DNA from 2 places in the Ruegeria sp. G12 genome. Region 2 is predicted to be linked to the other one. Evidence: riboswitches for the same ligand, from Rfam matches in the RefSeq annotation. Region 2 holds a riboswitch; the other holds the start of a gene.

Region 1 (4,207 bases), on a different contig from region 2:
TATCGCCGGAGAACGCCTCATCTACCGGGATCACACCGCGATCCGGGCACCATGCACCGCATTCGGGGATGGTTTTTGCCCCCATCACGGGACCTGCGTAAAGCCCCGCTGCCAGCGCCATCTGCGCCAGTGCCGCCTGCGCTGCAACCTCTCCGCCCGTGTCGCAGAGATGCGCCAAACGGCGGAGGGTCGAGACGGGTAAGGTGGAATACTCATCCAGCCGCGTGTCTTCGCGCCCATCGGCAGGCAGGACGGCCAAAGCGATCCCTTTGGCCTGCGCCAGCGCCAGAACCTGCTGCAAACCGTAGGACCAATAGGGCACCCCTCCGATCAGACGGATCAGGATGCCTTTGGCCCCTTCCAGCGTCTGCTCGACATAGGTGTCGATGGACAAGGGATGTTTCAGCGCCGTCAGATTGGCCAGCCGGAGGGTCGGCATCCGCCCTTCTGGGCCGCCGCCACGATGCCAGCCTGCCGCGAAAGCGCCGAGGTCACTGTCAGAAAAGGACAGCACCACCAGATCCGCCGGGCTTTGGCCCAGATCGGTCGGGGTCTCGGTTTCCTCGAGCCCGTGGCTTTCGCGGAAGACGACGTGCATGGCTTACTCGGCGGTCTCGGTCACGCCCACAAGGATATCGCGGATTTCGGCCTCTTTGATGTCGTCATGCTCAGCAATGACCACAAGGCGCGAGCGGCGGTCTTCGCCGGGCTCCCACGGACGGTCATACTGATGACGCACACGCGCACCTACGGCCTGCACCAGCAGGCGCATGGGTTTGCCCTGAACGGCGGCATAGCCTTTGACGCGCAGGATGTTGAGTTCCTTGGCCAGACGTTCGATCTTGGCAACCAGATCCAGCGGGTCGGCCTGTTCCGGCAGCTCGACGATGATGCTTTCGAAATCGTCATGCTCGTGATCGTGATGGCCGTCGTGATGGGAGGGACGAGCGTCCATGTCATCTTCGGCGGCGGCCTCAAGGCCCAGCACGACGCGCACGTCTACGGCACCTTCGGCCACCTCAACGACGGGCAAAGGGCGCGGGGCTTCGGCGGCGATGATCTCTCGCGCTTTCGCGACACCTTCGGGACCGGCCAGATCGGGCTTGGTCAGCAGGATGATATCGGCGCAGGAAATCTGATCTTCGAATACCTCGGACAGCGGTGTTTCGTGGTCAATGGAATCGTCCGCCAGACGCTGGGCGTCCACGGCCTCGACATTGGGCGCGAAACGACCGGCAGCGACGGCCTCGGCATCGGCCAGAGCGATCACGCCATCAACTGTGATCTTGGACCGGATATCGGGCCAATCGAATGCCTTCAGCAGCGGTTTGGGCAGGGCCAGACCAGAGGTTTCAATTAGGATGTGATCGGGGCGTGGCTCCAATGCCATCAGGGCCTCGATGGTGGGGATGAAATCGTCGGCCACAGTACAGCAGATGCAGCCATTGGCCAGCTCCATGATGTTTTCGGCAGGGCAGTCAGGAATGGCGCAAGATTTCAGGATATCGCCATCGACGCCGACATCGCCGAATTCGTTGACCACAACAGCCAGACGCTTGCCCTGCGGGTTCTGCATCAGATGACGGACCAGCGTGGTCTTGCCCGAGCCCAGAAAGCCGGTGATCACGGTGACGGGGAGTTTCTCAAGATTGCTCATTTCAGGGCTCCAATCGGGGGAATGCGGGCCGCACAGTTTTTGCGGAAATGTTCAGGGCGCTCGCGCCATTTGACCAGGCCATCCTCGGTCGCTAGGTACTTGGTGGCGCCGTCAACGATCACGTCAACGTGGTCGACCTCGTTCAGATGCTCATAGACGAATGTCCAGCGATCCGGGCCGCCACGCAGCACGATGGAACAGCCCTCGTCACAGTTCGACAGGCATTCCACGGCTTTCAGAGTGATCCCTTTGGGCAGGTCTGCCTGTTCCAGCGCCTTGTGCAGCAATGTGCCGGGGCGTTGCGCATCATCTTCGACGGGCAGCCCGCGACGGCAAGTGGTGCAAACCAGCAATTCGACCGGAGCGGTCTCGGTCATGTCTCTCATCCCCCCAAATCCTCTTCGTGGGGGACGGGGTTTCATGCGGGTCCATTGACCCGACACCGGAACACCCCGTCCGGTTTCATTCTCGGGTGCTGGCAGGTCTCCCGGCTTGCGGATGTCAGAGGCGTCCTCTGTCGGATGTCCCGCCTTCCCGGCATTCGCCAGTGGCTTGGGCACCCTCTCCGGTCACGGTCGCGGGGGCGGCTGCGTTTGACGGAAAACCCGCTGACGCATTCCCTTTTCATCTGCTGTCGCAGACACCAACGAAAGGGACATGCGGCAGGGTTGCCCCGCTTGTCAAGCGCAACACGCTGATCCGTGATTGCGCGGCTAAAAAGCGACCTGTCCGGGTCGCTGGGCGGCATGATCCGGTTGGGCCAACGTGCTGGCATGGCTCGCAAGACGCGAACAGGAGGGTGCGGCGCATGAAAGTAGGGTTTATCGGGCTGGGCAATGTGGGGGGCAAGCTCTCGGGATCGCTGCTGCGCAACGGGATCGATCTGGCGGTGCATGATCTGAACCCCAATCTGGTGGCTGCGTTTGTTGCGCAAGGGGCCAAGGCCGCTGAAAGCCCGGCCCAGCTGATGCGCGATTGCGATGCGGTGATCACCTGCCTGCCATCCCCCGCTGCCTCGGATGCGGTGATGCAAGAGATGCTGCCCGAGGTCACCCCCGGCAAAATCTGGATGGAGATGTCGACCACCGACGAAGCCGAAGTCAAACGCCTTGGCGCGATGGTGATCGAGCGGGGCGGGGCTGCGGTGGATTGCCCGGTCTCGGGCGGCTGCCACCGGGCTGCGACCGGCAATATCTCGATCTTCGCGGGCTGTGATCGCGAGACGTTCGAGCGTATTCTGCCCTTCCTGACCACCATGGGGCGGCGCATCCTGCATACGGGCGATCTGGGTTCGGCCTCGGTGCTGAAAGTGCTGACCAACTATCTGGCCACCGCCAACCTGATCACCTGCGCCGAGGCTTTGGTGACCGCCAAGGCCGCCGGGATGGACCTCGGGACCACTTATGAGGCGATCAAGATTTCGTCGGGGACATCCTTTGTGCATGAGACGGAAAGTCAAGTCATCCTGAACGGCTCGCGCGATATCTCGTTCACCATGGATCTGGTGAAAAAGGATATTGGCCTGTTTCAGGACGTGGCCGACCGCGCCGGAGTGCCGCTTGAGATCAACCCGCTGATGATCAAGATTTTCGAAGACGGGATCGCGCGCTACGGCGACCGCGAACTGTCGCCGAACATCATCCGACGGCTGGAAGAGGCCACCGGCCTGGACATCCGCGCGCCCGGTTTTCCGGCTGAAATGGAGGATGATGAGCCTGAAGAGCCAGGATATGAAGTCATCCCGCAAGGGCGCGCCGCAGAATAACGCTGGCAGCCAAACCGCAAAACCGAGGTGTTTCAGAGAGATGGAGGCGAGTACCGGAATCGAACCGGTGTACACGGATTTGCAATCCGCTGCGTCACCACTCCGCCAACTCGCCTTTTCAAGTAAAATCAAATACTTGCCGTGGTGTGGAGGGCGTTTTAGCAGCTTTCGCTGGGGGCGTCCAGTGGGAAGAATGTAAAATCGGCGCTCGCCTCGCAAATTGAACGCCCTCGCCCCGGTACCAAACCTGTCACAAAACCTCGGTTGCGGCATCTGGGCCGTTGCCGGTGCTCAAGGGATGTGGCACAAGCCAGATAATCAAGGGTTCAAGACGAGAGATCACATGACAGATTTCGCCACCCGGCGCCGCACGATGGTTGACACGCAGGTTCGGCCCTCGGACGTCACAAAATTTCCGATCATCGACGCTATGCTGAACGTGCCGCGCGAAAGCTTTGTGCCCGCGTCACAGCGTGAGGCGTCTTATGCCGATGGCTTGATCGACCTGGGAAACGGGCGCTGCATGCTTGAGCCGCGGACGCTGGCTAAGATGCTGGATCTGCTGAATATCTCTGGTGATGAAGCGGTGTTGGATATTGGTTTGGCGCTTGGCTATTCCACCGCTGTTGCGGCGCGAATGGCCGAGTTGGTTGTGGGTGTCGAGGAAGACGAAACCCTTGCGTCCGAGGCGCAAAGCCTGCTCAGTGACGCGAATGCCGACAATGCGATTGTCCATGTGGGACCTCTGGCGCAGGGTGCGGCTGAACATGGGCCGTATGACGTGA
Region 2 (4,207 bases):
ACATTCTGGATTTCTGCATCCGGGGGCGGTTGCTGAAAGACTGGCTGTTTCTCAGCCGCAGCGATTATGCCTGCAGCCCGCAGGAAGACCACCGCCGCGCGCGGCTTGAGCTGAGGCTGCAACAGGCGTTCCGGCAGACACTCGACTAGTGCCAAAAAAGAAAAACCCGGGCAGTTCGCACCGCCCGGGTCTGATCTTTCTGACAGCTCGGAGCTTATTCGCCCGAAGCAGCCGCCACATCCAGCGTCACGCCCGGGCCCATGGTCGAGCTCAGCGCGATTTTTTTCATGTAGGTACCCTTGGCACCCGACGGTTTCGCCTTGGCCACGGCCGAGACAAAGGCACGGACGTTTTCGACCAGCTTGGCTTCGTCGAACGACGCTTTGCCAACACCGGCATGCACAACGCCGCCTTTTTCCGCCTTGAACTGAACTTCACCGCCCTTGGCTGCTTCCACGGCTGCTTTCACGTCCATGGTCACGGTGCCGACCTTGGGGTTCGGCATCAGGTTGCGGGGGCCCAGAACCTTACCCAGACGGCCGACGATCGGCATCATGTCCGGGGTCGCGATGCAGCGATCGAATTCGATGGTGCCGCCCTGAATGGTTTCCATTAGGTCCTCTGCGCCAACGATATCCGCGCCTGCTTCTTTCGCTTCGTCCGCCTTGGGGCCACGCGCGAAAACAGCAACGCGCATCGCTTTGCCGGTGCCGTTGGGCAGGCCGACAACGCCGCGCACCATCTGGTCCGCATGACGGGTGTCAACGCCCAGGTTCAGAGCGATTTCGATGGTCTCGTCGAATTTCGAGGTCGCGTTGCCTTTTACCAAAGCAACCGCTTCTTCGACCGACAGGTTTTCCTTGCCGGCGATAGCTTCGCGCGCAGCGCGGGTACGTTTACCGAGTTTTGCCATCTTACTTCACCTCGATGCCCATAGAGCGGGCCGAGCCCAGGATGATCTGCATTGCGCCTTCGACGTCGTTGGCGTTGAGATCTTTCATTTTGGCTTCGGCGATTTCGCGAACCTGCTTGGTGGTCACGGTGGCCACAGTCTCACGACCGGGGTTCTCGGCACCACGGGGGCGGTTCCGCTTGCCAACCGGCTTCAGGCCAGCGGCTTTTTTCAGGTAATAAGACGCGGGCGGCGTCTTGATGTCCATGGTGAAGGACTTGTCCTGATAATAGGTGATCACGGTCGGACAAGGGGCACCTTGCTCCATGTCTGCGGTCTTGGCGTTGAACGCCTTGCAGAATTCCATGATGTTGATGCCGCGCTGACCCAGCGCCGGACCAACTGGCGGCGACGGGTTCGCCTGACCTGCAGGAACCTGCAGCTTCATCGTACCAGCAAGCTTCTTAGCCATTTGGTTTTCCTTTCAACTCGGGCGAAACGCGTTTCGCCCAGACTATGTTGCGTGGTCCGGCCCGGGATCGCGATCCCAGCAACCTCCCACGAGAGAATCTCGCCCGAAGACGATAGAGGCGGCGTTTATAGGGGAATGCGAGGGTTGGCAAGGGGGCGGCTTGCGGTTTCGAAAGCTGAGTTATGCGCACGCCTGACAGCTTGAGTCACAAAACCGTCCAGATAGGTCTGCGGCGCGGCGGGCACCACAGACCGTTGGTTTCGCGCTTATGCTGCCGCGTTGTGCAAACGGTGCGTAAAGATGCCCCGGTCGGTCAAGGTCCGCAGGCCTTTCGCGCCAGCCAGAACGGCCAGATCGGCCAGCGGCTCGATCAGGATCACCAGCAAGTACGCCATGCCAAAGCTTGTCACCGCCGAGATGTTCTCGGCCCCAACGCCTTGCCCGTAGATTGCCCAGAAGGCTACCCAGGCAACGACGCCACCCTGATACACAGCGGACAGTTTCAGCACGTCCGAATAGCGCAAATCGACATAGCTGATGGTTTGCGGGATGATTTTTCTGGCCAGCGCGTCCACTGCAAAAAGCGGAAAAAGCAGGGTCGAGATGTTGACGAAGTACATTGGTACATCAGACGGTGCAAACAAGAAACCCTGAATTGCCAGACCGCCAGCTAGACCAAGGGCTGCCGGACCGGCCCCGAGCAGCAGAAACAGGGTTGTACCAAGTATGAAATGCACCTCTGAGATGCCGACAGCGAAGTGCGGAAAGACTTCGAAGAATACAAAAACGCCGATAGCAGCCACAACCGAGCGCACGCAAAATGACGCCATGGAATGAGTTTTCAAATCATCGCCAATCAACTTCAAAGAATAGCCAGCAGCGGCTGCAGCCGTACCATAGGCGAGGACCATTTTCGCGCCGTCGACGACGCCAGGTTCGATGTGCATTAGAGAGTTCCTTTCGCGTCCACCCGACGCATATAGAAGGGCCGGATTTCCGGCGGTTGCATTAAGATGGCAGGTATCCTGACTCGTAGCTCTGATAGTTCGGCTACTTACAGTTGCGGGGGCAGTCCGGGCATCTCACCCGGTTCCCAATTAAGACCTCCTCTCGAAGGCCACCATCAACGCGACACTACATGACCACAGGCCGCGGGCAAGCTCTGTCTGCGACATGTAAGCGTACGCCCGCGAATCTTCAAAAAACATTTGGCGTGAACGTCTCGGTCTACGTAATTCCGTGACGCCGCCGACAAAAAAAGCCGCGATGCCCTAAACATCGCGGCCGAAAGCAATTCCTTGCGGGGCGCCTCAGCCCTGCTTGGTAACCTGCGTAAAGTCCAGCTCAACTGGCGTTTCCCGACCAAAGATCGAAACCGAGACTTTCAGCTTCTGCGCCTCGTCGTCCACGCCTTCGACCATGCCGTCGAAATCCTCGAACGGGCCGTCGTTGACCTTGACCTTTTCGCCCACCTCGAAGGTGATCATAAGCTTGGGCGCTTCTTCGCCTTCCTGAACGCGGTTCAGGATCTGGTTCACCTCGGCATCGCGCATCGGCATCGGGCGACCCTGCGGGCCCAGGAAACCGGTGACGCGGTTGATCGAGTTGATCAGGTGGTAGCCCTGATCCGACATTTCCATATGCACCAGCACATAGCCCGGCATGAAGCGGCGCTCGGTGGTGACCTTCTTACCCCGGCGCACTTCGATCACCTCTTCGGTGGGCACCAGAACCTCGTCGATATCGTCCTCAAGGCCCTGCTCGGCCACCGACGTGCGGATCTGCTCTGCGATCTTCTTTTCGAAATTCGAAAGAACGCTGACCGAGTACCACCGTTTCGCCATGAACCTGTCGTCCTTGTTTGCCTTCGGTCGCATCCTGTTGGCCGGATGCACCGGAATTGAAATCCTATCGCGTGACCCGGAATAAAAAGCGGCGCGCGGTCCGAATCGCCGCACGCCCATTCCGAATAGTCCCGCGTCACCTACTAGCACATTGCGCGGGGCGCAAGGGGGCAGTGGTGTTTGGGCGCTTAGCTGAATGCGCCCAGAATAAGCTGCAGACCGCCGCGAATGCCCAGATCGACCAGAGCGAAGAACACAGCCGTCAGCGCGGCCATGATGAACACCATAACCGTGGTCAACAGCACCTCGCGCCGGGTCGGCCAGACGACCTTGGAAACTTCGGCACGGACCTGCTGAATGAACTGGATCGGGTTGGTGGTAGCCATTTGGCGTATTCTCTCTGCTAGCGGATGGGCCGGACATAACCGGGCATTGCGGCAATTTCAAGGGCAGTCGGGACAACTGTGAAGTTCGGGCATGGCCCGGTTACGGCTTGGGCTTGTCGTCCCATTCATCGCTCAGAATCCGGCGGGCATCGCCCTCGGGGTCTTCGTACTGGTTCGAGCGCACTGTGTAGATGAACGCAACCAGTCCAACACCGCCCAGAAACAGGGAAATCGGGATCAGGTAGGCCAGCACTTCCATCGTTTACCTCAGCCGCAATGCGTTCAGGGATACGGTAATAGACGAGGTCGACATCGCCAATGCCGCAATCAGCGGGGTCGCCAGCCCGATCACCGCCAAAGGCACAGCAATCACGTTATAGACGGTGGCGATCTGAAAGTTCTCGCGAATCCGTTTGGTGGCCTTGACTGCCGTATCGCAGGCCTCTGCAATAGGGGACAGGTCATTGCCCAGAAGCACGATGTCCGAGGCCACCCGCGCCGCATCCAGCGCCGAGGCCGGAGAGATCGAGACATGCGCCGCCGCCAGCGCCGCTGTGTCGTTCAGGCCATCGCCGGCCATCAGAACCCGGTGGCCCTGTTGGCTGAGGTTTTG

The links. Region 2 has a riboswitch for cobalamin ahead of ACR0JN_RS07795 (energy-coupling factor ABC transporter permease). Riboswitches for the same ligand answer to the same signal wherever they lie in the genome.
Region 1: another riboswitch for cobalamin. It lies ahead of ACR0JN_RS05995 (DUF1636 family protein); the one in region 2 lies ahead of ACR0JN_RS07795 (energy-coupling factor ABC transporter permease).

The regions. Positions count from the first base shown of each region.
Region 1 is NZ_JBQFOO010000002.1:429,547-433,753, reverse strand. Features, by position in the region: gene cobN (cobaltochelatase subunit CobN) at 1-598, opposite strand, end outside; gene cobW (cobalamin biosynthesis protein CobW) at 602-1,657, opposite strand; gene ACR0JN_RS05995 (DUF1636 family protein) at 1,654-2,034, opposite strand; cobalamin riboswitch at 2,118-2,320, opposite strand; gene ACR0JN_RS05990 (NAD(P)-dependent oxidoreductase) at 2,286-3,422, shown strand; tRNA gene ACR0JN_RS05985 (tRNA-Cys) at 3,464-3,537, opposite strand; gene ACR0JN_RS05980 (protein-L-isoaspartate O-methyltransferase family protein) at 3,766-4,207, shown strand, end outside.
Region 2 is NZ_JBQFOO010000003.1:18,378-22,584, forward strand. Features, by position in the region: gene ACR0JN_RS07780 (phosphotransferase) at 1-149, shown strand, start outside; gene rplA (50S ribosomal protein L1) at 215-913, opposite strand; gene rplK (50S ribosomal protein L11) at 915-1,364, opposite strand; gene ACR0JN_RS07795 (energy-coupling factor ABC transporter permease) at 1,631-2,311, opposite strand; cobalamin riboswitch at 2,363-2,504, opposite strand; gene nusG (transcription termination/antitermination protein NusG) at 2,675-3,208, opposite strand; gene secE (preprotein translocase subunit SecE) at 3,397-3,594, opposite strand; gene ccoS (cbb3-type cytochrome oxidase assembly protein CcoS) at 3,695-3,853, opposite strand; gene ACR0JN_RS07815 (heavy metal translocating P-type ATPase) at 3,857-4,207, opposite strand, start outside.